Regions from separate parts of the Streptomyces sp. L500 genome, predicted to be linked through region 3. Evidence: riboswitches for the same ligand, from Rfam matches in the RefSeq annotation. Region 3 holds a riboswitch; each other region holds the start of a gene.
The links. Region 3 has a riboswitch for cyclic di-AMP ahead of ACX9I7_RS30000 (transglycosylase family protein). Riboswitches for the same ligand answer to the same signal wherever they lie in the genome.
Positions count from the first base shown of each region.

Region 1: another riboswitch for cyclic di-AMP. It lies ahead of ACX9I7_RS31795 (M23 family metallopeptidase); the one in region 3 lies ahead of ACX9I7_RS30000 (transglycosylase family protein).
Region 2: another riboswitch for cyclic di-AMP. It lies ahead of ACX9I7_RS22640 (M23 family metallopeptidase); the one in region 3 lies ahead of ACX9I7_RS30000 (transglycosylase family protein).
Region 4: another riboswitch for cyclic di-AMP. It lies ahead of ACX9I7_RS09450 (C40 family peptidase); the one in region 3 lies ahead of ACX9I7_RS30000 (transglycosylase family protein).

Region 1 covers NZ_JBTOLC010000078.1:5,052-12,706, reverse strand. The annotation lists gene ACX9I7_RS31820 (methyltransferase) at 1-923, opposite strand, end outside; gene ACX9I7_RS31815 (hypothetical protein) at 1,011-1,313, shown strand; gene ACX9I7_RS31810 (mycothiol-dependent nitroreductase Rv2466c family protein) at 1,374-1,979, opposite strand; gene ACX9I7_RS31805 (aldo/keto reductase) at 2,058-3,011, opposite strand; gene ACX9I7_RS31800 (MFS transporter) at 3,041-4,543, opposite strand; gene ACX9I7_RS31795 (M23 family metallopeptidase) at 4,633-5,832, opposite strand; cyclic di-AMP (ydaO/yuaA leader) riboswitch at 5,843-5,979, opposite strand; gene ACX9I7_RS31790 (PP2C family protein-serine/threonine phosphatase) at 6,119-7,333, opposite strand; gene ACX9I7_RS31785 (DEAD/DEAH box helicase) at 7,521-7,655, opposite strand, start outside.
Region 2 covers NZ_JBTOLC010000027.1:24,767-32,421, reverse strand. The annotation lists gene ACX9I7_RS22655 (DNA gyrase/topoisomerase IV subunit A) at 1-1,589, opposite strand, end outside; gene ACX9I7_RS22650 (M16 family metallopeptidase) at 1,814-3,163, shown strand; gene ACX9I7_RS22645 (M16 family metallopeptidase) at 3,205-4,572, shown strand; cyclic di-AMP (ydaO/yuaA leader) riboswitch at 4,798-4,952, shown strand; gene ACX9I7_RS22640 (M23 family metallopeptidase) at 4,966-5,769, shown strand; gene ACX9I7_RS22635 (GntR family transcriptional regulator) at 6,021-6,683, shown strand; gene ACX9I7_RS22630 (HPr family phosphocarrier protein) at 6,945-7,226, opposite strand; gene ACX9I7_RS22625 (bifunctional acetate--CoA ligase family protein/GNAT family N-acetyltransferase) at 7,380-7,655, shown strand, end outside.
Region 3 covers NZ_JBTOLC010000060.1:12,320-19,974, forward strand. The annotation lists gene ACX9I7_RS29995 (transglycosylase family protein) at 1-989, shown strand, start outside; cyclic di-AMP (ydaO/yuaA leader) riboswitch at 1,249-1,432, shown strand; gene ACX9I7_RS30000 (transglycosylase family protein) at 1,437-2,186, shown strand; gene eno (phosphopyruvate hydratase) at 2,459-3,739, shown strand; gene ACX9I7_RS30010 (FtsB family cell division protein) at 3,869-4,339, shown strand; gene ACX9I7_RS30015 (DUF501 domain-containing protein) at 4,411-4,947, shown strand; gene ACX9I7_RS30020 (Ppx/GppA phosphatase family protein) at 4,944-5,885, shown strand; gene ACX9I7_RS30025 (serine hydrolase domain-containing protein) at 5,991-7,142, shown strand; gene ACX9I7_RS30030 (protein-L-isoaspartate O-methyltransferase family protein) at 7,189-7,655, opposite strand, start outside.
Region 4 covers NZ_JBTOLC010000006.1:177,743-185,397, forward strand. The annotation lists gene ACX9I7_RS09445 (carboxylesterase/lipase family protein) at 1-687, opposite strand, end outside; gene ACX9I7_RS09450 (C40 family peptidase) at 778-1,251, opposite strand; cyclic di-AMP (ydaO/yuaA leader) riboswitch at 1,256-1,408, opposite strand; gene ACX9I7_RS09455 (endo alpha-1,4 polygalactosaminidase) at 1,655-2,611, opposite strand; gene ACX9I7_RS09460 (spherulation-specific family 4 protein) at 2,626-3,333, opposite strand; gene ACX9I7_RS09465 (NAD-dependent epimerase/dehydratase family protein) at 3,330-4,289, opposite strand; gene ACX9I7_RS09470 (sugar phosphate nucleotidyltransferase) at 4,299-5,012, opposite strand; gene ACX9I7_RS09475 (SDR family NAD(P)-dependent oxidoreductase) at 5,061-6,062, opposite strand; gene ACX9I7_RS09480 (hypothetical protein) at 6,098-7,549, opposite strand; gene pelF (GT4 family glycosyltransferase PelF) at 7,546-7,655, opposite strand, start outside.

The sequences.
Region 1 (7,655 bases), on a different contig from region 3:
AACAGGTCCCTGAATTCCCGCTCCGTGCGTTCACGGCCCACCAGCGACGCCATCATCATCAGGTCCAGCGTCTTGCCCTGGTGCGGGGCGTTGTCCTGCGGAATCACCGCGTCGATGACCAGGACCCGGCCGCCCGGCGCCATCGCACGGCGGCAGTTGCTCAGGATCGTCCTCGACTGGGCGTCGTCCCAGTCGTGGAGGATGCGCTTGAGGAGGTAGATGTCGCCGGGTGGGGCCGAGGTGAAGAAGTCGCCCTCGGCCAGCGTCCAACGTCCGGCCAGGGCCGGGGTGTTCAGGCGGTGGCCGGCCAGGACGTGGGGCTGGTCGTAGAGGATGCCCTGGAGGGCGGGGCGGTCGCTCAGGACGGACAGCAGGAGGCCGCCGTGGCCGCCGCCCACGTCCACCACCGTGGCCCCGGGCGGGAACGGGTACGCGTCGGCGATGGGCTGGTTCTCCGCGTCGGACATGGACGCCATGCCGTCGTGGAAGATCGCCGCCGTCTCCGCGTCCCGCTCGAAGTGGTCGAAGAACGGCACGCCGAAGATGCCCTCGAAGGCCGACGTGCCCTGCTCCACGCACCTGGTCATCTCGCCCGCCGGCAGCCACATCGTCCGGTCCGTGATCATCAGGACGGCCGAGCGGACCGAAACGGGTGCGTCCGAACGCAGTGCGTCCCCCGCCTCCGTCAGGCGGAAGCTGCCCTCCCCGTCCTCCTCGAACAAGCCCCGCGTGGCCAGAAGGCGCAGGACCCGGTGGAGGCTGCGGGGGTCCGTGCCCGTCGCCTTCGCCAGGTCCGACGGGGTGCGGGGGCCGTCCGTCAGGTGGTCCGCCACGCCCACGGCGGCTGCCGCGCGCAGCGCCGCCGGGTAGAGGAAGCCCAGGGCTTCGTCGATGATTCGAGCCGCGCTCGCTTCATTGGTCACCAGCCATGCATGCCCGGGGCGGCGGACGATTCCTCTTCCTCCAGCGTTAGCTTTAGGACGAGATCCCTTGATACGGAGGTTGTTGCTGTGGCAGTTCCTACGTCCCTGGTCGCCGCCGGTGGTCTCATCGGCGGTTACGGCATCGCACGGTGGACCAAGCAGCGGCCCCTCGGCGGAGTGGCCCTCGCCGCCGCCGGGGCTCTCGCCGCCAAGCAGTGGAAGGACACCGTCGGGGCTCCGGCCGCCGCCGGGCTCAGCGGGCTCTACGTCGCCGCGTTCGCCGGGTCGCATCCGCTGGCCAAGAAGGTCGGGGCCTGGCCGTCCGTGTTCGGGGTCGCCGGAGCGGTCGCGCTTGCGTCTTGGGCGGTGGAGCGGGGCGGCAGCCGCTGAGTGCTCCGCTGCGGGCCGGTGGGGGCTGATCGCGCAGTTCCCCGCGCCCCTTCGGGGCGCTCAGCTGAAGTCCAGCTCCCCCGTCCTCGTGCGCTTCAGTTCGAAGAACTTCGGGTAGCCGGCCAGTAGGCGGATGCCGTCGAAGATCCGCACCGCGTCCTCGCCCCGCGGGATCGCCGTCAGCACCGGGCCGAAGAAGGCGACGCCGTCGACGTGGAGAGTAGGGGTACCCACCTCCTCGCCCACCGGGTCCATGCCCTCGTGGTGGCTCTTGCGCAGCGCCTCGTCGTACTCCGTCGAGTACGCCGCCTCCGCCAGCTCCTCCGGGAGGCCGGCCTCGGCGAGGGCCTCGCGGATCAGCTCGTCGGTGGCCTCCCGGTCGGCGTTGTGGATACGGGTGCCCAGCGCTGTGTAGAGGTCCCGCAGCACGTGCTCGCCGTGCTCCTGGGCCGCCGCCGTGCACACCCGGACCGGTCCCCAGCCGGTGTCCAGGAGCCGGCGGTAGCGCTCGGGGAGGTCCTCGCGGCCCTCGTTGAGCACGGACAGGCTCATGACGCGGAAGCGCAGGTCGAGGTCGCGGTGCTGGTCGACCTCCGTGATCCAGCGGGACGTGATCCAGGCGAAGGGGCAGATCGGGTCGAAGTAGAAGTCCACCTTGTTTGTCATGACCACGAGCCTATGCGGCCGTTGTCCCATCGGACTGGTCCATTCGCGGCCCGTGGTCATGGGCCAATCACTTCGCCATCAAGCGGCCGACGCCGCCGTCAGCTTCGCCAGCTCCGCGTCCGTGAGCTTCAGCTCCGCCACCGCCAGCAGCGCCGGCAGTTGCTCGACCGTACGGGCGCTGGCCAGCGGCGTCGCCACCGTCGGCTGGGCCGCGAGCCAGGCCAGGGCCACGGTCGCGAGCTCGGCGTCGTGGGCGGCGGCCACCTCGTCGAGGGCGGCCAGCACGCGCGCGCCCCGCTCCGTCTCCAGGTACTTCACCGCGCCGCCCGCACGCGCGCTGTCCACCGTCGTCCCCGGGCGGTACTTGCCGGTCAGGAAGCCCGAGGCCAGCGCGAAGTACGGGACGGCGGCCAGGCCGTGCTCGGCGGCCACGGAGGCGAGTCCGCCCTCGTAGGTGTCGCGCGAGACCAGGTTGTAGTGGGGCTGGATCGCCACGTACTTGGCGAGGCCGGCGGCGTCCGAGAACTCGAGCGAGGCCCGCAGGCGCTCCGGCGAGATGTTGGAGGCCGCGATCTCGCGGACCTTGCCCTCCTTCACCAGGCCGTCCAGCGTCGTGATGATGTCCTCCACGGGGACCGACTCGTCGTCCACGTGCGTGTAGTAGAGGTCGATGTGGTCCGTGCGGAGGCGGCGCAGGGACGCCTCGACGTCGGCCTTGATGGTCGCGGGGGCCAGGCCGCGGTGCTCGGGCACGCCGTTGCCCACCTTGGTGGCGACGACGATCGCGTCACGGTTGCCGCGCTCCGCGAGCCAGTTCCCGATGACGGTCTCGGACTCGCCGCCCTGGTTGCCGGGCACCCAGGCGGAGTAGACGTCCGCCGTGTCGATGAAATTGCCGCCCGCCTCGGCGTAGGCGTCGAGGACGGCGAAGGACTGCTTCTCGTCGGCCGTCCAGCCGAAGACGTTGCCGCCCAGGTTCAGGGGGTGGACGAAGAGACTGCCGATATTCGTGCGATGCGTGTTGTCAGCCATGCGATGGTTCAACTCCCCTGCCGGGCCCGTTATTCCGCGGGCGCCGGTGCCGGCAGGGGGTCGGGAGGGGGGTGGACGGACAGGGGTGCCGCGATGTCCTCCAGCGAGCGTCCCTCCGCCCGTACCGCCAGGAACGCGGCCACCACTCCGCCCACGCACATCAGGGTCGCGCCGAGGCAGAAGGCCACGACCGTGTCGGCGACGACGCCGCTCTGGGTGAGGGCCGAGAAGAGGAGCGGGCCGCTGATGCCGCCCGCCGCCGTGCCCACCGCGTAGAAGAAGGCGATGGCCATGGCCCGGGTCTCCATCGGGAAGATCTCGGAGACGGTGAGGTACGCGCTGCTGGCACCCGCCGAGGCGAAGAAGAGGACCACCGCCCAGCAGGCGGTGAGCGTGACGGCGTTCAGGTGCCCGGCGCCGAACAGCCAGGCGGTGCCGAACAGCAGGACCCCGGCCAGGAGGTACGTCGACGAGATCATGATGCGTCGGCCCAGGGTGTCGAAGAGCTTCCCGAGGAAGAGCGGGCCGAGGAAGTTGCCCACTGCTATGACCGCGAAGAAATAGCCGGTGCGGGAGGTGGAGACGCCGAAGAAACGGGTGAGGATGGCGCCGAAACCGAAGGTGATCGCGTTGTAGAGGAACGCCTGGCCGATGAAGAGGGCGAGCCCCAGAATGGCCCGGCGCCGGTAGTCGGAGAAGACCGTGCGGGCGATGTCGCGGAATCCGAAGCTCTCGCGCTGGCGGATGGCGAAACGCCCTTTGGCCGGAGGCAGTTCGATGCCCTTTTCCGCGATGACGCGCTTCTCGATCGACGTGACGAGCCGTTCGGCCTCCTCCGCCCTGCCGTGGATGAACAGCCAGCGCGGACTCTCGGGCACATGGCGGCGGACGAGCAGGATGACCAGCCCCAGGACGACGCCCAGCCCGAAGGTCAGCCGCCAGCCGATGGCCTTGGCGAAGATGCTGGTGTCGAGCATCAGGATCGACAGCAACGAACCCGCGATGGCGCCGAGCCAGAAGCTGCCGTTGATGATGAGGTCGACACGGCCGCGATAGGCGGCCGGGATCAACTCGTCGATGGCGGAGTTGATCGCCGCGTACTCACCGCCGATACCGAAACCCGTCACGAAGCGGAAGGTGAAGAACCACCAGGACGAGTACGAGAACGCGGTCAGGGCCGTCGCGGCCAGATAGACCGCGAGCGTGACCATGAAGAGCCTTTTACGGCCGAAGAGATCGGTCAGCCGGCCGAAGAAGAGCGCACCGGAACAGGCGCCCGCCACATAGAGCGCGGCCGCCACTCCCGTCACCCCGCCGGAGGTGATCGGCAGACCGCTGCCCTGCTCGGAGAGCCGGCCGGCGATATTGCCGACGACCGTGACCTCCAGGCCGTCCAGGACCCAGACGGTGCCGAGGCCGATCACCACGGTCCAATGCCACCGGGACCAGGGCAGCCGGTCCAGGCGGGCGGGCACGGACGTGGTGATCGTCGCGGTGGTCGTCACGTCATCTGATTTCCCGATCGCTCGCAGAACATTCCCGGGATATCCGATATCGGGTGGTTCTGGGGGCGCTATGACCTGATTGCCCTGCCCGGCTTGCCGACCGGCGGCTCCCCTCGTTACGGCTCCAGGCCCCTGCCGCGCAGCCACGACAGCGGGTCCACCGGCGCGCCGCCGCCCGGCCGGACCTCCAGGTGGAGGTGGGGGCCGGTGACGTTGCCGGTCGCGCCGACCCGGCCGATGACCGTGCCCGTGCCGACCTTGCCGGACGTGACCACCATCGACGACAGGTGGCAGTACCAGACCTCGGTACCGTCGTCGAGCGTCAGCACGACGCGGTAGCCGTACGCGCCCGCCCACCCCGCCTGGGTGACGGTGCCCCCGCCGACCGCCTTCACCGGGGTGCCCGTGGGGGCGGCGAAGTCCTCGCCGGTGTGGTTCGCGGACCACATGTTTCCCGCCTGGCCGAAGCCGGCGGTGAGGGTGTACGAGGCCACGGGGAGGGTGAAGGTCCCGCCGGCCGCGCGGTGGGCGGAACGTTCCGCGCCACCTGACGAGCCCGTCGCGTGCCGCTCCTGAACACCGGCCGAACCGTCCGTCGCCGACCCGGCCGCCGCCGACCCGGCCGTATCCTCGCCCCCGCCGGCCGCCTCCCGCGCCGCCCGCTGCGCGGCCTCGTACGTCGCCGCCTTCGCGTCCGCCGCCTGGCGCTCGGCCGCCTCGCGCTCCGCCGCGGCCTTCTCCGCCGCCGCCTTGCGGTGTTGCTCCGCCGCGGCCTGCGCCACGCGCGCCTGCGCCTCGGCCTCGGCGGCGATCTGCTGGTGCTCGGCCTGCTGGAGGATGCGGGCCCGCAGCACCTCACCGGCGTCGACGGTGTCGCGCACGGTGCGTACCGTCTCGACGGGGGCCTGCTGTGCCTCGGCGGTCTGCCGCGCGCCCTGCCCGTGGCCGTCGGCCATGAGCGAGCCGACGACCGGAATGCTCTGGGCCAGGTCCGGCATGGATATGGGAGCCTGCGGACGGTCCTGGGCGCTGGCCATGCCGCCCGCGCCGACCGCCGCGATCATTCCGGCGCCGAGGACCGCGCCGCTCCGGGCCATCGTGCCGCCGCGCGGCTTGACGACGCGGTGTCTGCCGCGGACGGGCGCCGCCGGGTGGTCCTCGCCGGGGGCCCACTCGCCCGTGGCCGACGACTGCGCGGGGGCGGCGAATGCCCCGGGGGCCGCTTCCGGTTCGTAAGGGGGGATGTAGGCGGGAACGAACGGAGGGTCGTACGAACTGCCGTCGAGCTCGGAGCTGTCGGACCTGTTGGACGCCACTGGGGCGACTCCTTTCCTTCCTGCTCGCCTACCGGGTTAGCTGACGGGTTCGGAGAAGGAAGGTCTCCTACAGGCCGGCGTACGGGCCCGATTCACCCCAAATGATGGTTCCCCGGTTCCACCCACGGGATTCGGCGAAGGCGCACGGCACCGCCCTTGCGGCGGTGGCAACGACCGCGCTGCGTTATCGAACGTTAATAGACAGGGCGGCTGGATTCCAAGCCGAAAGGGTGAAGCGGGCAGGCGCGTTGGGGCACTTTATAAGGCGCTTACTTCTGACCGTTCGTCAGTCGTTATGGACCTGAGGAGATCGCAGGCGCACGGTACGGCCGGTGACCTGGGGGCGTTTGTGGGTGATGGGCGCGGTACGGAGCCGGCCGTCGATCCGCCGGATGGCGAGCAGGGCCATGTCGTCGTCCGTGCGCCCGCCCGCGTGCCGGGCCACGTCCGCCGTGAGGGAGTCCAGCAGGGCCTCGGGGCTGCGGAACTGCTTGCCGCGCAGCCGCGGCCGGGGGTCGTAGAACGTCCCGGTCGCGTCCCTGGCCTCGGTGACCCCGTCGGTGAACAGCAGCAGCGTCGACCCCACCGGGAACTCCCACTGCTCCACCCGGTCCGGCCACACGCCCAGGTCCCCCATCCCCAGCGGCAGGGCGGGCGCCCGGGGGTGGGTGTCGCCGACGGTGCCGTCGGAATGGAGGAGGAGCGGGGGCGGATGACCGCGGTTGACGATGCGCAGGGCGCCCGCGCCCGGTGGGACCTCGGCCAGGACGGCGGTGGTGAACCCCTCGGCCTGATCGACGTTCGCGCGCCGCGCGCCCTCCCGCTGCAGCGCGCGCTCCAGCCGCGCCGCCAGCCCCTCCAGCGTGCGCTCCTGCTCCGCCGCCTCCCGGAACGCGCCGATCAGGATCGCGACGGCCTCCACCGCGCCGAGCCCCTTGCCCCGTACGTCGCCGACGATGACGCGGACGCCGTAAGGGGTGTCCTGGACCGCGTAGAGATCGCCGCCGATCCGGGCGTCGGCCTGTGCGGCGACATAGCGCGCGGCCACCCGGAGCCCGCCGATCCGGGCCGGGGGCGTGGGCAGCACGGCCCGCTGGGCGGCCTCCGCGACGCTCCGCACCGACGCCAGCCGGCGGTTGCCGCGGCATACGACGCGGTTGATGCCGACGGCGAGCGCGCCGACGGTCACGACGGTGACGACCTCGGTCACCGACTCGCCCACCTCCGGCGCCTGCCGTGCGAGGGAGAGGGTGACGATCGCCGCCAGGGCCGCCACCGCCGCCAGCAGGGTGGCGGGCAGGGAGAGGAGCGAGGCGGCGACGAGGGGCGCGGAGACGAAGAAGGGGGCGGAGGAGTACTTGGGGGGCGTGAGGACGTCGAAGACGACGCCGCCGGTGATCACGGCGGCGGGGAGGCAGCGGGCGAGAACGACCGGCGCCCACCCGGGGAACGGCTCGCAGAGCGGATCCGGTCCGGGCGGCGGCCCGTCTCGCTTCCCCACCGTGTGTTCTCCTGACCGGCCGACGTCCCTTGCTCCGTCCCACCCTCGCGTCCGGCGCGCGGGCGGGCGAACGGGGGTGAGCCGTTCGGGGACGCGAGGGGGGCGTGGGAGGACGCCCGGGGACGTCGGCGTCAGGACCTCAACGCATCAGGACCCCAGGCCCTCGATGCATCAAGGTCTCAATGCGTCAGGACGCGGCGGGACGGCGGCCACCGCCGCCGCTCCGGCGCCGGCCGCCGACGGCGTTGCCCGGGCGGGTGCCACCCGAACGGCGCGCGCCGTCACCGCCGTTGCCGCCGAAGCCGCGGAACGGACGGCCGCC
Region 2 (7,655 bases), on a different contig from region 3:
CGGGCCAGGAGGCCCGTGGAGGACAGCAGCACCCGGCACGGGTCGTCCGCGACCTTCAGCGGCACCGCCGAGGCCGGCTGGCCCGCCGACTCCAGCAGCACCGTGCGCCGGTCGGTGCCGAACTTCTTCGCCACGTCCGCCAGTTCCGCCGAGACGAGCTTGCGGAGCTCCGCGTCCGACTCCAGGATCCGGGTCAGCTCGGCGATCTCCTCGGTGAGCCTGTCGCGCTCCGACTCCAGCTCGATCCGGTCGAACTTGGTCAGGCGGCGCAGCGGGGTGTCGAGGATGTACTGGGTCTGCGTCTCGGAGAGGGAGAAGCGCTCCACGAGTGACGCCTTGGCGGCCGCCGCGTTGTCGCTCGATCGAATGATTCGGATGACCTCGTCGATGTCGACGAGCGCCACCAGCAGGCCCTCGACCAGATGCAGCCGGTCGTTCCGCTTGCCGCGCCGGAACTCGCTGCGCCGGCGGACCACCTCGAAGCGGTGGTCGACGTAGACCTCCAGCAGCTCCTTGAGGCCCAGCGTCAGCGGCTGCCCGTCGACGAGCGCCACGTTGTTGATGCCGAAGGACTCCTCCATCGGCGTCAGCTTGTAGAGCTGCTCCAGGACGGCCTCGGGGTTGAAGCCGTTCTTGATCTCGATGACCAGGCGCAGGCCGTGGGCGCGGTCGGTGAGGTCCTTGACGTCGGCGATGCCCTGGAGCTTCTTGGACCCGACCAGGTCCTTGATCTTGGAGACGACCTTCTCCGGGCCCACCGCGAAGGGCAGCTCGGTGACGACCAGGCCCTTGCGGCGGGGCGAGACGTTCTCCACGGAGACCGTCGCGCGGATCCTGAACGTGCCGCGGCCGGTCTCGTAGGCGTCGCGGATTCCGCTCAGGCCCACGATGCGGCCGCCCGTGGGCAGGTCCGGGCCCGGGACGAACTTCATCAGGGTGTCGAGGTCGGCGCCCGGGTGCCGGATCAGGTGGCGGGCGGCGGCGATGACCTCGCCCAGGTTGTGCGGCGGCATGTTCGTCGCCATGCCGACCGCGATGCCGGACGAACCGTTGACCAACAGGTTCGGATAGGCGGCCGGAAGGGCCACCGGCTCCCGCTCGCTGCCGTCGTAGTTCGGCGCGAAATCGACGGTGTCCTCGTCGATCGACTCCGTCATCAGCGACGACGGCGCCGCCATCCGGGCCTCGGTGTAACGCATGGCCGCGGGCGGGTCGTCGTTGCCCAGCGAGCCGAAGTTGCCGTGGCCGTCCACCAGGGGCAGCCGCATCGAGAACGGCTGCGCCATGCGCACCAGGGCGTCGTAGATCGACGCGTCGCCGTGCGGGTGGAGCTTGCCCATCACCTCGCCGACGACCCGGGCGCACTTCACGTGCCCCCGCTCGGGCCGCAGGCCCATCTCGTTCATCTGGAAGAGGATGCGGCGCTGGACCGGCTTGAGGCCGTCCCGGGCGTCGGGCAGGGCGCGGGAGTAGATGACGGAATAGGCGTACTCGAGGAAGGAGCCCTGCATCTCGTCGACGACGTCGATGTCGAGGATGCGCTCCTCGAACTCTTCCGGCGGCGGGGTCTTCGTGCTGCGGCGGGCCATCGCGGCTGCTGCTCCTTCGATCGATTGCCGAGGCGGGATCCTGACGCCGACCATTGTGGACCGAGCCACCGACAACGCCGACCGCGACCCGTCCGGGGCATCCCCGGCGGTTCGGGAACTTCGCCAGATGTCAGCGCGCTTGCATACAGTGACAGGACTGTTCATCACGCGAGTCGTCGCGAGGCACCGCGGGATCTCAAGAGATCGAAGGGACGTACATGCCCATGGGTCACACGGCCACGCAACAGGCCGGCTCCGGCGGCCTGACAGCGACCGAGCACCGCCTGGCCAACGGCCTGCGGGTGATCCTCTCCGAGGATCACCTGACCCCGGTCGCCGCGGTCTGCCTCTGGTACGACGTCGGCTCGCGCCACGAGGTCAAGGGCCGTACCGGCCTCGCCCACCTCTTCGAGCACCTGATGTTCCAGGGCTCGGCCCAGGTCAAGGGCAACGGCCACTTCGAGCTGGTCCAGGGCGCCGGCGGATCGCTCAACGGCACCACGAGCTTCGAGCGCACCAACTACTTCGAGACCATGCCGGCCCACCAGGTGGAGCTGGCGCTGTGGCTCGAGGCGGACCGGATGGGCTCGCTGCTCACCGCCCTCGACGACGAGTCGATGGAGAACCAGCGCGACGTCGTCAAGAACGAGCGCCGCCAGCGCTACGACAACGTGCCCTACGGCACGGCCTTCGAGAAGCTGACGGCCATGGCCTACCCCGACGGCCACCCGTACCACCACACGCCCATCGGCTCCATGGCCGACCTGGACGCCGCCTCCCTGGAGGACGCGCGCGCCTTCTTCCGCACGTACTACGCGCCGGGCAACGCCGTCCTCTCGGTCGTCGGCGACATCGACCCCGAGCAGACGCTCGCCTGGATCGAGAAGTACTTCGGCTCCATTCCGGCGCATGACGGGAAGCAGCCCCCGCGCGACGGCCGGCTGCCCGACACCATCGGCGAGCAGCTGCGCGAGGTCGTCCGCGAGGAGGTGCCCTCCCGCGCGCTGATGGCCGCCTACCGCCTGCCCCACGACGGCACGCGCGAGGCCGACGCCGCCGACCTGGCGCTGACCATCCTCGGCGGCGGCGAGTCCTCCCGCCTCCACAACCGCCTCGTGCGGCACGACCGCACCGCCGTCGCGGCCGGCTTCGGCCTGCTGCGCCTGGCCGGCGCGCCCTCGCTCGGCTGGCTGGACGTCAAGGCGTCCGGCGGCGTGGAGGTCCCCGCGATCGAGACCGCCGTGGACGACGAGCTCGCCCGCTTCGCGGCCGAGGGCCCGACGCCCGAGGAGATGGAGCGCGCCCAGGCCCAGCTGGAGCGCGAGTGGCTGGACCGGCTGGCCACCGTCAGCGGCCGCGCGGACGAGCTCTGCCGCTTCGCCGTGCTCTTCGGCGACCCCCAGCTCGCCCTGACCGCCGTTCAGCGCGTCCTGGACATCACCCCCCTGGAGGTGCAGGAGGTCGCCAAGGCCCGGCTGCACCCCGACAACCGCGCCGTGCTGGTGTACGAGCCCACGCCCCAGTCCGGCACCGACGCCGCCGGCGAGAACGAGGAAGAGGAGGCGGACCGGTGAGCGACGCCGCAGCCGCGAGCACCCAGACCGCAGAGGCCTCGATGGAGTTCCACCCGCAGCCCCGCCCCGGCACCGCCTCCCCGTGGGCCTTCCCCGCCCCCGAGCGCGGCCTGCTCCCCAACGGGCTGACCGTGCTGCGCTGCCACCGCGCCGGCCAGCAGGTCGTCGCTGTCGACGTCGTCCTGAACGCGCCGCTGGCCGCCGAGCCCGAGGGCCTGGACGGCGTCGCCACGATCATGGCGCGCGCCTTCTCCGAGGGCACCGACAAGCTCAGCGCCGAGGAGTTCACCGCCGAGCTGGAGCGCTGCGGCGCCACCCTCGACGCGCACGCCGACCACCCCGGCGTCCGGCTCTCCCTGGAGGTCCCGGCCTCCCGGCTGGGCAAGGCCATGGGCCTGCTCGCCGACGCCCTGCGCGCCCCGGCCTTCCCGGACGGCGAGATCGAGCGCCTGGTCGACAACCGCCTGGACGAGATCCCGCACGAGCTGGCCAACCCCGCCCGCCGGGCGGCCATGGCGCTGGCCGCCGAGCTCTTCCCGGCCGGCTCCCGGATGTCCCGCCCCCGCCAGGGCGCGCAGGAGACCGTCGAGCGCATCGACGCCGCGGCCGTCCGGGCCTTCTACGAGGCCCATGTCCGCCCCGCCACCACCACCGTGGCGATCGTCGGCGACTTCACCGGCATCGACCTCGACCGGACGCTGGCGGAGTCCCTCGGCGCCTGGACCGGCACCGCGGCCGAGCCGCTGCCCGTGCCGGCCGTCACCGCCGACGACACCGGCCGCGTCGTGATCGTGGACCGGCCCGGCGCCGTGCAGACGCAGCTGCTCATCGGCCGCACCGGCCCCGACCGGCACGCGAGCGCCTGGCCCGCCCAGATCCTCGGCACCTACTGCCTCGGCGGCACCCTCACCTCCCGCCTGGACCGCGTCCTGCGCGAGGAGAAGGGCTACACCTACGGCGTGCGCTCCTTCGGCCAGGTGCTGCTCTCCGCCCCCGACGGGACGGGCACGGCCATGCTCGCCATCAGCGGCTCCGTGGACACCCCCAACACCGGCCCCGCGCTGGCGGACCTGTGGACCGTGCTGCGCACCCTCGCCGCGGAGGGCCTGACGGACGCCGAGCGCGACGTCGCCGTGCAGAACCTCGTCGGTGTCGCGCCGCTGAAGTACGAGACGGCCGCGGCCGTCGCCGCGACCTTCGCCGACCAGGTCGAGCAGTACCTGCCGGACGACTTCCAGGCGCGGCTGTACGAACGCCTCGCGGAGACCGGCACGGTGGAGGCCACGGCGGCCGTCGTGAGCGCCTTCCCGGCCGACCGCCTCGTCACCGTCCTCGTCGGCGACGCCGCCGAGATCGCCGAGCCCGTCAAGGCCCTGGGCATCGGCCCGGTGACGGTCATCCCCGCCTGACGGCGACTCACCACCCCGGCGCGGCAGGCGACGCCGCGCCGGGACCCCTTCGGCGCATGGGTCCGTTGTGACCCATGCGCCTCGCTTATGTCCGCTTTCAGGCGGAGGTTGGGTGTTGGTCGTGTGGCGTACGTCATAAAAGCCCACTTCTGTTTGCTGTTCGAATCTGACGCCGATTAGCGTCAGGCCCGGCAGCCCGCCGATCGGAGCCGCGACCGCGGCCCCGGGCAGCCATCGCCGAGTCCCCGGAGCACCAGCCGAGGGGAGCCGGGGACCCAAACGTCCCTGGGGTGAATCGGGCCCCTCTCACGAGGGATCCGTAGGAGACCTTCCTGCTCCGAACCCGTCAGCTAACCCGGTAGGCGAGAGGGAAGGAAAGGAAACAGCCGCGACATGGCGTTCACCCGTGCCACCGGGAAGCACCGTCGTCCGAGCCGCGCCGCGCGCGTCAGCGCGAACGTGGCGGGCATAGCCACTCTCACGGCCGCCGGCGTCGTCGCCGGTGTCGCCGCCCCGGCCTTCGCCGCCTCCGACGACACGCAGCGCCCCGAGGACACCGGCCTGACCCAGGCCGTCGTCATGGGCGACGTCATGGCCGAGCACGTCGACGCCCAGGCCGAGTCCCAGCGCAGCGCCGCCGACGAGGCCGCCGCCCGCCTCCAGGCCGAGGAGAGCGCCAAGCAGAAGGCCGTCCAGGCCAAGCAGCGCTACGAAGAGGCCCAGCGCAAGGTCGAGGAGGAGCGCGCCGCCAAGGAGAAGGCCGCCCGCGACGAGGAGCGCAAGCGCCTCGGCACCTTCGTGAGCCCGATCGACGGCTCCTACGTCTCCACCGCCTACAAGGCCTCCAGCGGCCTGTGGTCCTCCGGCAGCCACACCGGCATCGACATGCACGCCGAGACCGGCACCTCCGTCCACGCCGTCGGCATGGGCACCATCGTCGAGGCCGGCTGGGGCGGCGCCTACGGCAACAACGTCGTCATCAAGATGGCCGACGGCACGTACACCCAGTACGGCCACCTGTCCTCCATCGACGTCTCCGTCGGCCAGACGGTCACCCCGGGCCAGCAGATCGGCCTCTCCGGCGCCACCGGCAACGTCACCGGCCCGCACCTCCACTTCGAGGCCCGCACGGCCCCCACCTACGGCTCGGACATCGACCCGATCGCCTACATGGCCGCGCACGGCGTCAACCTGTAACGACGACGCGCGACGACGTGCGAAAGGCCCCGGCCCCCGGCCGGGGCCTTCGTGTTGGCCAAAAAATATCCATGAAGCGGCGGCGCCATCGGAAAACGCCCGGGATTGCCATAGAGTCGCCGAACGGACGTCAGTCGGCCGTGCTTCACGGTGATTGAGGCATGAGGCGGAGGTAGACCCATGCGGGGCCGTACGTGAGCGGCGACGGCGAAGGGCCGCGCGAGAGGAGCCGTCGCATTTCCACGCACGCGGTGTGCACCGCCATCCGCGACGACATCGTCTCCGGCGCTTTCCCGCCGGGAAGCCGGCTCATCGAGGAAATCCTCGCCCGCCGCTACGGCGTCTCACGGGTGCCTGTGCGCGAGGCGCTGCGCACCCTGGCCTCCGAGGGTTTCGTGACCACCCGTCGGCACGCCGGCGCCTGTGTCGCCGAACCCACCGAGCGCGAGGCCGCCGACCTCCTCGACATCCGCGCCCTGCTGGAGCCGCTGGGTGCCGCCAAGGCCGCGCAGCGCCGCTCCGAGGCCCACCTCAAGGTATTGCGGGGCCTGGTCAGACTCGGCCAGGAGCGGGCCCGCGCGGGCCGCTGCGGCGAACTGCGCCAGCTCGGCGACTGGTTCGACGAGACCCTCGCCCAGGCGTCCGGCAGCCCCTCGATCGCCGGGCTCCTGACCCAGCTGCGCCGCAAGATCGCCTGGGTGTACGCCCCGGGGCCCGTGGTCCGGCCGCTGGAGACCTGGGAGGCGTGCGGGGCGTTGGTGGACGCGGTGGCCCGGGGGGACGTGGAGCGCGCCCGGGAACTCGCCGCCGTTCGGGCCGGCCGTTCACCCGGTGAATTCCTGCTGCGGCGGACGGGCGGCGATCGCGTCCATCCGCCGAAACAGCCCGTAAACACGGCGGGCGTCCGCTCTTAACGAGCGGCCGCTATTCCTGGAGGAATAGGGCCGGGAATTCGTGGCGGTCCCCGGCCGGGGCACGCCGTGCGCGTCTGCGGAGAGCGGCGCGCACGGCGTGTGAAAAACCTGTGAATACGGCCGGGCCGTCGATACCCGGCTCGCGGCTCCCCGGCTCACGGGTATGCCGGTGACGGATACGACGACGGGGCCGCGGCGGCCTCCGTCGGCCACCGCGGCCCCGCCGCGCGGTCCGCCCGGTGAAAGGGGCGGGCCGGAGGATCAGACGGTCTCCGGGAGCTCCTCGAGCCCCTCGGCGACGAGCTTGGCCAGACGGTCGAGCGCGGCCTCGGCACCCTCCGCCTCGCTGGCGAGGACGATCTCCTCGCCACCCTGGGCGCCCAGGCCCAGAACGGCGAGCATGGAGGCGGCGTTCACGGGGTTGCCGTCCGCCTTGGCGATCGTCATGGGGACGCCGGCGGCGGTCGCCGCACGGACGAAGATCGACGCGGGCCGGGCGTGCAGGCCCTCGGCCCAGCCGACGTTTACGCGGCGCTCAACCATGGTGTTGCCCTTCAAGTCGATATTGGTTGTCTAGACCATTGTGGCACGGGGCGCGCGGTGCCCCGCGCGTGCGCCCCCACCAGGGCCGTTCGGTCGTGCCCGCGGCCCGGGCGGCACCGGCCCGCTGTCGGTGCCCGGCCTTACTCTGGGCCCATGCAGACGCCGTCCGAGCACGCGTACCCGACCCACTGGGAAGCCGACGTCGTGCTGCGCGACGGCGGCATCGCCCACATCCGCCCCATCACGCCCGACGACGCGGGACGGCTGGTCAGCTTTTACGAGCAGGTGTCGGACCAGTCCAAGTACTACCGCTTCTTCGCCCCCTACCCCCGCCTCTCCGACCGGGACGTCCACCGCTTCACCCACCACGACTACGTCGACCGGGTGGGCCTGGCCGCGATCGTCGGCGGCGAGTTCATCGCCACCGTG
Region 3 (7,655 bases):
CGGCCCTGCCGCTGCTGGCGACCGGCTCCGCCGTCGCCGCCGACGCGGGTACCTGGGACAAGGTCGCCCAGTGCGAGAGCGGAGGGATGTGGAGCGCCAACAACGGCAACGGCCTCCACGGCGGCCTCCAGCTCACCCAGCAGATGTGGGAGCAGTACGGCGGCATCGCGTACGCGCCGCGCCCCGACCTGGCCAGCCGGTCCCAGCAGATAGCCGTGGCCGAGCGGATCCTCAAGGCGGAGGGCGCCGACACCTGGCGGACCTGCGCGGTGAGTTCGGGCCTGGCCGGCGAGGCGGACCGGGGCGACGACAAGGCGCCCGAGGTGGACCCGGGCGACGGGTCGTCCTCCGCCGCGCCGGAGCAGAGCCGTCCCCGTACGCCCGGGCGCGGCAACCAGCCCGCTTCCGAGCGCACGTCGCCCGCGCCGTCCGACGCCGCCTCCGGGTCGCCCAAGCCCGCGCCCTCCTCGTCCGGTTCGCCCACGACGGGCTCCTCCGGCACCCCCTCCGCTTCCACGAGCCCGTCCCCGGACACGGCCGGCGGCAAGCACCGCAAGGACCCGTCGGGACAGCCGACGACGGGTACGAGCCCCGGCGCGTCGGCCGATCCGACCGCCATCCCCACCGCCCCGGTCGGCACCCCTTCGAACACCCCGGCGAACACGCCCCCGGACACCCCGGGAACAGGAACCTCGCCTTCCGGTTCACCGCTTCCCGGCGACACCGGGGCGACTGCCGGAACGGGCCGTCACCGTGCCGACCCGTCACCTTCCGGCGATGCTCAGCGGCCCTCCCGGGGCGGCGAGAGCCGGGCGGAGCTGCCGGCCGCCAACGACTACACCGTGCGGCCCGGTGACAACCTGTCAGAGATCGCCGAGCAACACTCGGTCACCGGAGGCTGGCAGACGCTGTATCAGAAGAACGAGAAACTGGTCGGCTCTGATCCGGACCTTATCCGCCCTGGTCAGAAGCTTGACATCCGTAAGTAGCGCTCCGGTTCGAGGCGAATGTCCGTTCCAGTCGAAAGTGAGACATGGGTCTCGTTGACGGAGCGTCGGATGCCTCGAATCCGATTTGCTCGAATGGCCTCTCACCTGCGGAAACGTCAGGTTTCCGGGGGTAACTCGGGCCGCTGGTGGCTGAAAAGTGGGGTTTGAACCCGTCGGCCGCCTGTGATTACCGTCGTCACCGCTCGCCACCGCGAGCACCACGGCCGCACGCCGAATCCTGCCGGCGGCCGGGGGAGTCGTCGCGCAAGCGCCGTAGGCAGGAGCGGGGGAACCAAGGTAGGTCGCCGGAACGGTCCCAAGGCCACATGGCTGAAGGAGCGGAACGGCTAGGGGTGAAGCCCGGAACGCGAAAGCGCACCGGGCCGGGCGAACTCACAGCCCGAACCCGACAGCTCACCTCGTAGGCGTCGGTGAGGAAACCGACTCATGTCCAAGGGCAAGCACCGTCGTCCGTCCAAGGCCGTCCGCATCGTCACGCTCGCCGGCGTCACCGGCGCGGCTGTCGCAGCCCCTCTGATGGTCGCGACCTCCGCCAACGCCGCCTCCGTCTCCACGTGGGACAAGGTCGCCGAATGCGAGTCCAGCGGTAACTGGCACATCAACACCGGCAACGGCTACTACGGCGGCCTGCAGTTCTCGCAGTCCTCCTGGAAGGCCGCCGGTGGCGGGCAGTACGCCCCGCGCGCCGACCTGGCCACCAAGTCCCAGCAGATCGCCACCGCCGAGCGCCTGCTCGCCATGCAGGGCCCGGGTGCCTGGGGCTGCGCCGGCGCGGGCGGCCTGACCAGTGGCGGCGCCAAGGCGAACGTCGACACGGACGACTCCGACGGCGGTTACGTCGCGAAGAAGTCCACGAAGTCCGCCTCCGGCGCCTACGGCAAGGCCCAGTCCCACGCCGACCGCAGCAAGCGCCAGGCCGCGCCGCAGCAGCACAGCAGCAAGGCGGTCCAGCAGTCGGACGACTCCGACGACGAGGCCCCGGCGCCGAAGCAGACCGCCCCGCGGACCGTCCAGAAGGGCGACGGCGAGTACCAGGTGAAGGCCGGCGACACCCTCGCGACCATCGCCGTGTCCCAGAAGGTCCAGGGCGGCTGGCAGAAGCTCCACGAGCTCAACAAGAAGATCGTCCCCGACGCGGACGTGATCTTCCCGGGCCAGCAGCTCCACCTGCGCTGAGCGAGGGCCGGCCGGGGCCGGTGACGACCCCGGCCGGCCGAGCGACCGCCCCGTTCCGATGCGACTTCCCCCCGAGCCGCATCGGAGCGGGGCTCCGCTCGTTCTGCCGGCGGATTTCCCGTCCTCGTTGAGCGAACACACCGACGATTCGTCCGGGGATCTCGGCGTTTGTGCCAATTTTCGGCCCGGGTGACAGGGCAAGGGCGGGCGCACGCTCCGGGGCCCGTTAGGCTCGTGGTGCAGAACTCCAGACACCCACGAAGGAGACCCTCGTGCCGTCCATCGACGTCGTCGTAGCTCGCGAGATCCTCGACTCGCGAGGCAACCCCACGGTCGAGGTCGAGGTCGGCCTCGACGACGGCTCCACGGGCCGTGCCGCCGTACCGTCCGGCGCCTCCACCGGCGCCTTCGAGGCCATCGAGCTTCGCGACGGCGACCCCAAGCGCTACCTCGGCAAGGGCGTCGAGAAGGCCGTCCTCGCCGTCATCGAGCAGATCGGCCCGGAGCTCGTCGGCTACGACGCCACCGAGCAGCGCCTGATCGACCAGGCCATGTTCGACCTGGACGCCACCGAGAACAAGGGCTCCCTGGGCGCCAACGCCATCCTCGGCGTCTCCCTGGCCGTCGCGCACGCCGCCTCCGAGGCGTCCGACCTGCCGCTCTTCCGCTACCTCGGCGGCCCGAACGCGCACCTGCTGCCCGTTCCGATGATGAACATCCTGAACGGCGGCTCGCACGCCGACTCCAACGTGGACATCCAGGAGTTCATGATCGCGCCGATCGGCGCGGAGTCCTTCTCCGAGGCCCTGCGCTGGGGCACCGAGGTCTACCACACCCTCAAGAAGGTCCTGAAGGGCCGCGGCCTGTCCACCGGCCTCGGCGACGAGGGCGGCTTCGCCCCGAACCTGGGCTCCAACCGCGAGGCCCTCGACCTCATCCTCGAGGCCATCAAGGAGGCCGGCTACACCCCCGGCCAGGACATCGCGCTCGCGCTCGACGTGGCCGCCTCCGAGTTCTACAAGGACGGCGTCTACAAGTTCGAGGGCAAGGACCGCACCGCGGCCGAGATGACCGAGTACTACGCCGAGCTCGTCGAGGCGTACCCGCTCGTCTCCATCGAGGACCCGCTGTTCGAGGACGACTGGGCCGGCTGGAAGACCATCACCGACCAGCTCGGCACCAAGGTCCAGCTCGTCGGTGACGACCTGTTCGTCACCAACCCCGAGCGCCTCGCCCGCGGCATCGAGGAGGGCTCCGCCAACGCCCTCCTGGTCAAGGTCAACCAGATCGGCTCGCTGACCGAGACCCTCGACGCCGTCGAGCTGGCCCAGCGCAACGGCTTCAAGTGCATGATGTCCCACCGCTCCGGCGAGACCGAGGACGTCACCATCGCCGACCTGGCCGTCGCCACCAACTGCGGCCAGATCAAGACCGGCGCCCCGGCCCGCTCCGAGCGCGTCGCCAAGTACAACCAGCTCCTGCGCATCGAGGAGATCCTCGACGACGCCGCGGTCTACGCCGGCCGCAGCGCCTTCCCGCGCTTCAAGGGCTGAGCCCGAAAGGCACAGCGAGGGCTGAGCCTCAAGGGCTGACCTTCTCGCCAGTCTCCGTACGTCCCCGGTCGCGGTCCCGTACCGTGTCCGGGGACGTACGTTCGTAACGGACTCTCCAGGGGAGGCGACGTGGGCGCGGACCGGTTCTCCACCGCGACCAGGCTCAAGGCGCTGGGCACGGCGCTGGTCCAGGGGCCGACCGCGGCCCGGGTCTACCGCGCCCGCCCGCAGCGCCGCTCCCGGCTCACCGGTCGCGCGGCGCTCCTCGCGCTCGTCGTCTGCTCGCTCGTCGTCGCCCTCGCCTACCCCATGCGCCAGTGGGTCACCCAGCGCTCGGACATCGCCGACCAGCGGCACCGGACGGAGCAGGCGCGCGAGAAGGTCAAGCGGCTGCACGAGGAGAAGGCCCGCCTGGAGGACCCCGCGTACGTGGAGCAGCTGGCGCGCGAGCACCTCCACTTCGTACGCCCCGGCGAGACCGGGTACACCGTGGTGGACGGCAGCGCCGACGGCGGGCGCCACAAGGACCAGGGCGCCGCCGACCGCCCCTGGTACAGCAACCTCTTCGACGACGTGGACACCTCCGACGCCCACCGCTGACCGGAGCCCACGCACCCATTACTTCACGCACCCGACTTCACGCACCCGACCGATCGAGCACGAGCGAGCACATGGACACGCCTCCTCCGAAGACCGAGCCCACCGAGCCGACGGACGCGGACATCGCCGCGTTCAAGGAGCAGCTGGGCCGCCCGCCGCGCGGACTGCGCTCCATCGCGCACCGCTGCCCCTGCGGCAACCCCGACGTGGTCGAGACGGCGCCGCGCCTGGAGGACGGCACGCCGTTCCCCACCCTCTACTACCTGACCTGCCCCCGGGCCGCGTCCGCGATCGGCACCCTCGAGGGCTCGGGTCTGATGAAGGAGATGCAGGACCGGCTGGCGACGGACCCGGAGCTGGCCGCCGCCTACCGGGCCGCCCACGAGGACTACATCGCGCGCCGCGACGCCATCGAGGTCCTGCAGGGCTTCCCCAGCGCCGGCGGCATGCCGGACCGCGTGAAGTGCCTCCACGTGCTGGTCGGCCACTCGCTGGCGGCCGGCCCCGGCGTGAACCCCTTCGGCGACGAGGCCATCGCGCTGCTGCCGGAGTGGTGGAGCAAGGGCCCGTGCGTGAACCCGTGCGCCGGTGAGGAGGGCTGCGCGTGACCCGCGTCGCCGCCGTCGACTGCGGCACGAACTCCATCCGGCTGCTGGTGGCCGACTGCGACCCGGCCACGGGCGAACTCGTGGAGCTCGACCGCCGGATGACGATCGTCCGCCTCGGCCAGGGCGTGGACCGCACGGGCCGCTTCGCGCCGGAGGCGCTGGAGCGCACGTTCGCCGCCTGCCGGGAGTACGCGGAGGTCGTCAAGGACCTGGGTGCGGAGCGGGTGCGCTTCGTGGCGACGTCCGCCTCCCGGGACGTCTCCAACCGCGAGGAGTTCGTGCGCGGCGTCAAGGACATCCTGGGCGTGGAGCCCGAGGTGATCAGCGGTGACCAGGAGGCCGAGTTCTCCTTCACCGGCGCCACCAAGGAGCTCGTGGGCCGCGCGGACCTGGCGAAGCCGTTCCTCGTCGTGGACATCGGCGGCGGCTCGACCGAGTTCGTCGTCGGCGAGGACCACGTCCGGGCCGCGCGCAGCGTGGACGTGGGCTGCGTGCGGATGACGGAGCGTCACCTCGTGACGGACGGCGTGGTCTCCGACCCGCCGGCCGCCGACCGGATCGCCGCCATACGGGCCGACGTCGAGGCCGCCCTCGACCTCGCCGGGCAGAGCGTCCCGCTCACCGAGGCCCGCACGCTCGTGGGCCTGGCCGGCTCGGTCACCACGGTCGCGGGCATCGCCCTCGACCTGGCCGAGTACGACTCCACCGCCATCCACCACGCGCGCATCCCCCTCGCCCGCGTCCAGGACATCACCGCCCGCCTCCTCACCTCCACTCACGAGGAGCGCACCGCGATCCCGGTCCTCCACCCCGGCCGCGTCGACGTCATCGCCGCGGGCGCGCTGATCCTCCAGTGCGTGATGGAGCGCGTGGGCGCCGAGGAGGTCGTCGTGAGCGAGCACGACATCCTCGACGGCATCGCGTGGAGCGTCGCGTAGACCCTAGGGGACGGAAGCCCGACGATCATCCTTGATCATGATCGAAAGGGAGGGGGCGGCGGCATAGGTTGACGGTGCGTCACCCCTTACCGAGAGGTCTCGACCATGCGCCGCCGTACCGTCGCCGTCTCCGCCCTGCTCGCCGCAGCGGCCCTCGTCCCCGCGGCCGTCCCGGCCGTCGCCGCCACGCCCGCCGCCCGGGGCGCCGACCGCGCCGGCCTCCAGCGGGCGCTGGACGGCGTCGTGGCCGAGGGCGTGCCCGGAGCGATCGCCGAGGTACGGGACGAGGGCGGCGTCTGGCGGGGGAGCAGTGGTGTCGCCGATCTGGTGGACGGTCGGCGGGCGCAGGCCGGGGACCGGTTCCGGGCGGGCAGCGTGACCAAGAGCTTCGTCGCCACGGTCGTACTCCAGCTCGTGGCCGAGGGCGAGGTCGGTCTGGACGACCCGATCGGGCGCCACCTGCCCGGCCTCGTGCCCGACGGCTCGAACGGCGCGCCCGTCACCGTGCGACAGCTGCTCGATCACACCAGCGGTCTGCCCAACTACACCGACGTCCTCCTGCGGAAGCCGGACCCGATACGGGCCGCCCAGCACTCCCACTACACCCCGCGCGAGCTGGTGGACATGGCGGTGAAGGAGCCCCGCGCCTTCGACCCCGGCGAGCCCGGCAAGTGGGCGTACTCCAACACCAACTACGTCGTCCTCGCCATGCTGATCGAGAAGTCGACGGGCCACACCCTGCCCCAGGAGATCGACCGGCGCATCGTGCGCCCGCTCCACCTCACCGGGACCTCCGTCCCCACGTCGTCGCACGTGCCCGGCCGCCATCTGAACGGATACGAGCGGCTCCCCGGCGAGACGACCACGACCGACTTCACCGGCTTCAGCCCCACGGCTTTCTGGGGCCCCGGCAACATCGTCTCCACCACCGCCGACCTCAACCGCTTCTACCGCGCCCTGTCCGGCGGCAAGCTGCTCCCGTCCCACCTGTGGCGCGAGATGAACACCCTCCACGACACGGACCGCGGCGAGAGCCGGAAGTACGGCCTGGGCCTGGAGAGCAACTCGGGCTACTGCCCCGGGGAGAAGCCGGTGTGGGGCCACACCGGCAGCGTCCCCGGCTACAACACCTTCAGCTTCACGACGGCCGACGGCCGTCGCCAGATCACGCTCGCCCTCAACATGGACACCTTCAAGGGCCCGAAGGCCGACGCGGCGGCGCTGAAGGTGCTGTCCACGGCCCTGTGCCGGAAGTAGGACGCCTGGCGGCCGAGGGAGCGCCCGGCGACCTGCGTGAGGCGCTTCACACCGGCCAGGAGTCGCCCGGCGTGTCGAGCCACGCCTCTTGCCCGTCCGGGGTCACGGTGAGCCCGAAGCGGTCATGTGTGGGCCTGCCCTGCTTCCGCCACCACCGGAAGGCGGCTTCCACGTCGTCCCACAGCCGGCGCGGGCCCGACTGCCAGACGCGGGTCTCTTCCCCGTCCCGGAACATCACGCAGGCCCAGGAGCGGTCGCCCAGCCCGTAGAACCACACGGGACGCGCGCCGTCACGGGCGTCGGCCACGGCCTGGACGCAGTGCGGCACGCGGAGGCCGAGGGCGAACGGGAGGGCGGTGTACCGACCGGTGATGAACTCGGACTCGGTGACCGCTGTGGCGGAGGTGTCCGCGCTGTCGAACGTGCCCGCCGGAACGTATTCCGCGTGCGGTCGGCGGGGCGAACGCTGGGACCGGATCTTCATGAACTCGACGGGGCGGGTGAAGTGGCCGA
Region 4 (7,655 bases), on a different contig from region 3:
GGCTGTCGCCCGGCGGAAGAGACCGGCGGCGCGGGGGACGGCCAGCAGGGTGGCGACCGAGCCGGCGCCGGAGGACTGGCCGGCGACGGTGACGCGCGCGGGGTCGCCGCCGAAGCCGGCGATGTTCTCCTGGACCCACTCCAGGGCCGCGATCAGGTCGAGCAGGCCCCGGTTGGCGGGGGCGCCCTCGAGCTGGGCGGAGGCCTCGGCGCCCACCCGGTAGTTGAGGGTGATCACGACGAGGCCGCCCTGCCGGGCCAGGAGCCCGGCGTCGTAGAGCGGGTCGCCCGCGTGGCCGGAGACGTAGCCGCCGCCGAGGATCCACACCAGGACGGGCAGTCCGGAGCCGCCGGGGTCCGGTGACCAGACGTTCAGGGTGAGCCAGTCGTCGCCGGCGGTCGTGCGGGTCGCGGGGATCGGGCCGGACTGCGGGGGCGGCGGGCCGAACTCCCCCGCGTCCCGCACGCCGTCCCAGGGGCGGGCCGGACGGGGGGCCATGAAGCGCAGCTCGCCCACGGGCGGCTGAGCGTAGGGGATCCCCCGGAAGACGGCGAGGCCGTCCTCGGTACGGCCCCGTACGGTGCCCCGGTCCGTACGGACCTCCGGACCGGTGAGGCCGGTGGGACTGGTGGGGCCAGTGGGGGCGGTTCCGCCGGTGACGCCGGTTCCGCCGGTGACATCGCTCATCGTCGCTCCCTCCCGCGCCCGGAAGCGGCACCCCCGTGCGCGAACACGGATGTCGGACGGCCCGGGTTCCGGACCGCCCGATCAAGGAGCCTAGTTGACGCGTCCGTACCAGACGCTGCCGGTCCAGATCTTCTCCAGGCGGACCGTGGCGCCGGGCTTGGGGGCGTGCCAGATCTTGTTGCTACCCGCGTAGATCCCCACGTGGTAGACGTTGCTGCCCGAGTGGAAGAACACCAGGTCGCCGACCTGGCGGGAGCCGCCGGAGATGTGCCGGGTGCGGTTGTACTGGTCGGCGGCCACGCGCGGCAGGTTCTTGCCGACCTTCTTGAACGAGTACTGGGTCAGGCCCGAGCAGTCGAACCGGTTCGGGCCGGCGGCGCCGTACTGGTAGGGGGAGCCCGCCTTGGCGGCGGCGACCCTCAGAGCCTGCTCACCGGGGGTGGCCGCGGACGCCTGGGAGGCGAGGCCGGGGACGAGCACCGACGCCGCCAGCGTGGCGGCGGTGACGGCCGAGGCGGTGCCGGCCCGGGATATGAGCGCGGGAATGCGAGGCATAGCAGACATGCCGAAGCCCTTCGACATCCGCCTACGAAAGATGACCTGTCGGGTTCGGGCTGCGAAGTTGCCCGGCCGGATTTCCCGGCTTCACCCCAAGGACCACCGACTTCGTGATCCGTACCGCTTGGGTCTCCCGCTCCTGCCGATTCATCAATTCGATGCCGCACCCGGGGCGGCGGCAGGACTCGGCGTCCGCCCGGGTGGCCCGCCAGGGTGACGGGATCTTGTGTTCGGTGAGAGATCCTGCACCATGAATCATTAAAATCCGGCACCCGGGCGGCCATCTGTGAACTTCTTCACTTCGGGAGCAGACCCGGAACCGCGCGCCGTGCGCCCCCGCCGAACTGGCCCTAAACCCCTGTGACCGCGGGTACTTGCAGCATGGAACGAGTAATTCCGGGAGGCACGTTCAGCAGGGCCGGCGCCAGGCGTCCAGCTCCAGCTTCTTCTGCATCGAGCTCAGCCCGAGCCGCCGCGCCGTGGCACAGAACTCCCCCGGCTGCAGTTCGTATTCGACATGAAAGACCGCTTTGTCACTCTTCACAAAGGGGCTGAGCTTCTCGCACTCGTCGTACTGCGCGCACTGTTCGTTCACCGCGAAGTCGAAGACGTTCACCAGCTGCGGGATCTGGTCCAGGTCGTTCTTCAGCCCGATGGCCATGCCCCGCTCATGGGCGAGATCCGCCAGCATCCGGTTGAAGGCGAGCTGGTGATCGGCCGTCAGCGGAAAGCCGGTGGTATTGCGGAATCCCTCGGTCAGATCCGGTTCGACGGCGTCGAACCCCTTCTGCCGGCACATGTCCATCCGGGCCGCCATGAGCGGCCGCAGGGTGTCGAGGCGGCGGATGTCGAACCATTTCTCGCCCTTCCACCCCTTGTTCTTGTTGCCGAGCAGGGTCTTGGGGAATTTCCCCTGGTCGGGCCGGAAGTCCTCCCAGGCGCCGGCATTGATGTAGCAGATCACCTTCCGGCCGCGGGAATGCAATTGGGCCACGGTTTCGGCCGAATTCTCGAATCCGTCGATGTCGTAGACGGGGGCGTCCACCGAGGTGTCGGCCTTTCCGTCCAGCTGCCACTGCCAGCCGGTGCCCGGCTTCGGCTGCCAACGGGCCCCGGCCGACCCCGGCGCCGAACCCGTGGCCGAACTCCCGGGCGAGGCCGAGGCGTCCGGAGTGCCGGTGGCCTCCGGCTTGCCCGAGGCGCGAGGGGAACCCGAGGCGCGGGGGGCCGCCGTGACGCCCTCGTCGTCCCGGTCCGGCCCGTCGTCGTCGGCGGGCGACGCGGAGCAGGCCGCCAGGACCAGCAGCAGCGCGGCGCACAGCCCAGCCCGGACGCGCCGAGCGCTCCCGCCACGCCAACTCCCCATACCCCCACGCGCGTTCATATCGCGCCCCCCGCCGCGAGGCCGGCGGCCGCCCGGGGCACCGAGCGCCAGGGGTTGGCCCCCGTGCCCGGCACCGCGCAGTGCACCGCGGCACCGCGCCGGGCGGCGAGCCGCGCCACGCCCGCCGTGCGCTCCTCGGGCACGCCGTACACGAGGTGGCAGAACCGCTCCGGTGGATGGCCGGTGGTCCACTCCGGGATCCGGGCGCGTCGGTAGTCCTCCCACGTGCCCTCGAAGGTGACCAGGAGGTCGGCGAGCGAGGCGTACCCGGGCTCGGGGTGGGCGCCGGGGTTAAGGACGGCCGTACGGGCGCCGAGCACCCGGGCGGCCAGCACCACGCGGCGGTAGTGGGGCAGCGGGGTGTCGTGCGCCGGGACCTGGTCGAGGAAGACGCCGTCCACGTCGTACCACCGGCGGTGGCGGCGGATGTCGGCGACCACGGCGCCGGTGCGGCGGTGGCCGTAGCCGGTGTCGACGTAGCCCAGCAGCCGGACGCCCGCGGCGCGCAGCCGTGCGGCCGCCGCGTGGAAGGCGGGGTCGGGGCGGTCGCCGGGGCCGTCGGCGACGTTGAGGACGACCCCGTACAGCCGGGGGGCGGCTTCGAGCAGCGCCGCCCACTCCTCGGGGTGGGTGGCGGGGTGGACGTAGAGCGGGACGAGCAGCCGCCCGTCGTCCTGGTGGGCGGCGGGCGCGGTGGCGGTCATGGCACGGGCTCCGTGGCGGGCGCGGTGGCGGCCCACAGGTCGGTGAGGGAATCGGTGAAGGAGTGCCGGGGCACCCAGTCCAGGGTGCGGCCGACGGCGGTGATGTCGGCCTGCTGCCAGGGGACGGCGGCCGAGCGCGGCGAGCCGTCGCCGTCCTCGGCGACGCGGTCGCCGACCGGGCCGGTGAACCCGGCCGCGCGCAGCAGCCCTTCGGCCACGTCGCGGACGGGGCGGGCGGTGCCGCTGCCGATGTTGAGGACGGCGGGCAGGGGGCGGGGGGCGGTGACGGCGAGGGCGACGGCCTCGGCGACGTCGCGCGGGTCGACGAAGTCGCGGTGGGCGGAGAGGTCCCCGGTGCGGACGCGGTCGTCGGGTCCCGCCCGGCGCAGTTCGGCGGCGAGGCGGCCGGGGAGGGAGGCTGCGGGGGCGCCGGGGCCGACGGGGTTGAACACCCTCAGGACGACGGCGTCCAGGCCGGAGCCGGTGACGGCGAGGGTGCCGGCCAGCTTGCTCGCGCCGTAGAGGCCGAGCGGGCGGGCCGGGGCGCCCTCGCCGACGGGCAGCCGGGCCTCGGCGGGCCCGTACTCGGCCGCCGAGCCCAGGTGGACCAGGCGGGCGTCCGGGGCGGCGGCGCTCAGGGCCTCGCAGAGCACGGCGGGGCCGCGGGCGTTGACGGCGGTGAGGGTCACGGCGCTGCCACCGACCGCCCCCGCGCAGTTGACGACGGCGTCGGGGGCGGCCTCGCGGATCAGAGCCGCGAGCCGGTCGGGGTCGGCGGACGCCAGGTCGACGGGCAGCGGGTCGACTGGCGGCAGGTCGACCGTCGCCGGGCCGGGAGGCGGCCCGGCGGCGGGGGCGCGGCCGGCGACCCGCACGTGCGCGCCCGGGAGGGCGCGCAGGCGCGAGGCGGTGTGCCGGCCCAGGAAGCCGGTGGCGCCCAGGACGAGGATGCGCATCGGGGCCGGTCACGCTCCCTTGATCAGCAGGTCACGGCGGATGGCGAACTCGGCGTTGGCCCGGTCGTAGTCGTCGGGGCGGCCGATGTCGAGCCAGTAGCCGTCGAATTCGTAGGCGTTGGGCGGGGTGCCGTCCGCCAGCAGGTCGAGGACGAGCTCGTCGAAGCCGAGCGGCAGTCCGGGAGTGTAGCGGTCGAGGGCGGCGCGGGAGACTCCGTAGACGCCCATGGAGACGCGGTAGTCCATGCTGGGCTTCTCGGCGAAGCCGACGACGCGGCCCGCCTCGGTGGTCAGGACGCCGAAGTCGATGCTGACCCGGCGGGGGTAGGTGGCGATGGTCAGGGGCGCCCCGGAGACGGTGTGGTCGCGCAGGACGTCGCCGAAGTCCAGGTCGGTGAGGACGTCCCCGTTCATCACCAGGAAACGTTCGGGAAGCCGGTCGGTCATGGTGAGGAGCGGGCCCATGGTGCCCAGGGGGCTCTCCTCGGTGGTGTAGTCGACGTCGAGGCCCCACTGGGAGCCGTCGCCGACGTAGGCGCGGATGATGTGGCCGAGGTGGCCGATGGCGAGGGTGCAGCTGGTGAACCCGGCGCCGGCCAGCTGGCGCATGACGATCTCGAGGATGGCGTGCTGGTCGCCGATGGGCACCAGGGGCTTGGGCAGCGCGGTCGTGTACGGGCGGAGCCGGACGCCCTTGCCTCCGGCAAGAATCACTGCGTGCATGTGGGTGCCGTTCCTCTCTTGTCTTGTGCCGCGTGAGTGGACGGAACGTCAGACGTTGTAGATGCCGGTCTTGTAGCGGCCGAGGTTGGCGGGGTCGCGGAAGAAGGCGATGGTGTCGGCGAGGCCCTGTTCCAGGGTGTGGGCGGGGGCCCAGCCGGTGGCGGCGCGCAGCCGGGAGGAGTCGCAGACCAGCCGCATCACCTCGGAGTTGGCGGGCCGGACGCGCTCGGCCTCCTCGGTCACCTCCAGGTCGGTGTCCATGAGCTTGCCGATGAGGGTCACCAGATCGCCGACGGAGATCTCCTCGCCGGTGCCGGAGTTGAAGGTGCGGCCGAGGACGGCGGCGGCGGGCGCGGTGCCCACGGCGCGGAAGGCGGCCACGGTGTCCTTGACGTAGCTGAAGTCGCGGGTGGGCCGCAGGTCGCCGAGGGTGATGGCGCGCTGTCCGGCGGCGACCTGGCCGATGACGGTGGGGATGACGGCCCGCATGGACTGGCGGGGGCCGAAGGTGTTGAAGGGGCGCAGGGTGACGACGGGCAGGCCGAAGCTGGCGTGGTAGCTGTCGGCGAGCCGGTCCCCACCGGCCTTGGAGGCGGCGTAGGGGGACTGGGTGTTGATGGGGTGGTCCTCGGTGATGGGCACGGTCCGCGCGGTGCCGTAGGTCTCGCTGGTGGAGGTGTGGACCAGGCGCGGGATGCCCTGGTGGCGGACGGCCTCCAGGACGTTGAGGGTGCCGGTGACGTTGGTCTCGACGTAGCTGTGCGGGGCCCGGTAGGAGTACGGGATCGCGATGAGGGCGGCCAGGTGGTAGACGGTCTCGGCGCCGGCCACCAGGCCCTGGACGGAGCCGGGGTCGCGGACGTCGCCGAGGACGACCTCGACGTGCTCCATGACCTCCTCGGGCAGGTCCTCCAGCCAGCCGAAGGACGAGAAGGAGTTGTACTGGACCATCGCGCGGACCCGGTGACCGTCGGCGACGAGGGCCTCCACGAGGTGCGATCCGATGAATCCTTCGGCGCCGGTGACGGCGACGAGTGCGTTTGCGGACACGAGGGTTCTCCTCTTCAGGGCTTCTTCACGGTGGCTCAGCGGTGGGTGGTGATCCGGCCGAGCAGGGCGGTGGCCACGGCGAGCAGGGCCGCCGCCGCACCGGAACAGATGACGAGCTGGTCGGTGACCGGGGCCGCCGTGCCCAGCCGGAGCGCGCCGGCCTCGGCCGCGGCGGCGCCCAGGCAGAGCAGGGCCGGGGGCCAGGCGGTGCCGTAGGCCTGCAGGAGCAGGCCCGTCCACAGCACCGCGCCGAGCGCCAGCAGGGCGGTCAGCCGGCCGGGGCCGGGTGGTGCCCCGCCGGGCCACAGCGCCCCGACGGCCAGGACGAGCGCGGTCAGGGCCGCCAGGTATCCGGCGGCGCACAGGGCGAGGACGCGCGCGGCGCGCCACAGCAGCCCGGTGGTGGTCGTGGCGGCGGCGAGCGCCGCCAGGGAGCGGCCCCGGCAGCGGTAGAGCAGCCATTCGGCGGGGCCCATGCTGAGGGTGAGGGCGATGACGGCCGGTCCGCTCGTGCCGCCGCCGCCCCGGTGGGCGAGGGCGTCGCCGAGGGCGGCGAAGGTCGTCAGCAGCCCGCAGCCCAGGCCGAAGAGGCCGTAGGGCAGGGACGCGGCGGGCGCGGGCACCGGCCCGGAGGGCGGTTTCTCGCCGCGCCGGGCGCGCAGCGTCTCGTACCCGGCGGCGAAGAGCGCGCCGCCGACCGTGGCCACCAGCAGTCCGGTGCCCAGCAGGGCCGGGGGCCGGGCGGCCATGAGCACCGCTCCCCCGGTGGCGGTGGGCAGCAGGGCGAGCAGCAGGAGCCGTTCGCGGCCGAGGACGAGCAGGGCGGTGGCGGCGGCCAGGTAGAGGGCCTGGCCGGCCGCGAAGACGAGCACGCCGGCCGGGGCGCGCAGGGCGAGCGCGGCGGCGGTGGCGAGCAGGGCGCCCAGGGGGGCGCCCACGCTCAGGGAGCGGCCCGCCGCGGCCCGGCCGCCGGCGGCGAGCCGGAGGTAGGCGCGGTGGGCCAGGCCCTGGTTCCAGGCCCAGGCGGTGAGCGCGGAGGCCACCAGCGCCCAGGTGCCGGCGGGCATCCCGAAGCGGTCCCGGGCGCCGGCGAGCAGGGGTGAGCCGAGCGCGTAGCCGAAGCCGGGCAGGGTGAAGACCACCGAGCGCAGCAGGGACGCTCCCGGCCCGACCTTCCAGGGGTCGGGGCGCGGGGCGGGTTCGGGGTGGCCGCGCGGCACCCGGGCGAAGAGCTCGGCGGCGAGCTCGAAGGCGTCGGCGCGGCCGTAGCGTTCGGCGATCTGTTCGCCGGTGAGGCCGTCGGCCTCCAGGACGGCGGCGATCTCGTCGGGGTGGACGGCGGCCGCGCAGACGTCGGCCAGTTCCTCGGCGAGTTCGTCGAGGGGGTCGGCGGCCCACCGGGGCCGGGAGCGCGTCCCGGTGGGCGCGGCGGCGAGCTCGTGGGAGGGCTCGGGTTCGCCGGGGACGAGGCGCAGGAGTCCGCTCATCCCGCACCGCCGGCGGCCAGGGCCATGACGGGTGCGGGCCGGTCGGCGGTGACGTCCACGGGGACGGGGCGCCGCAGGCCGGAGAGGTCGTGGTAGATGTCGCGGA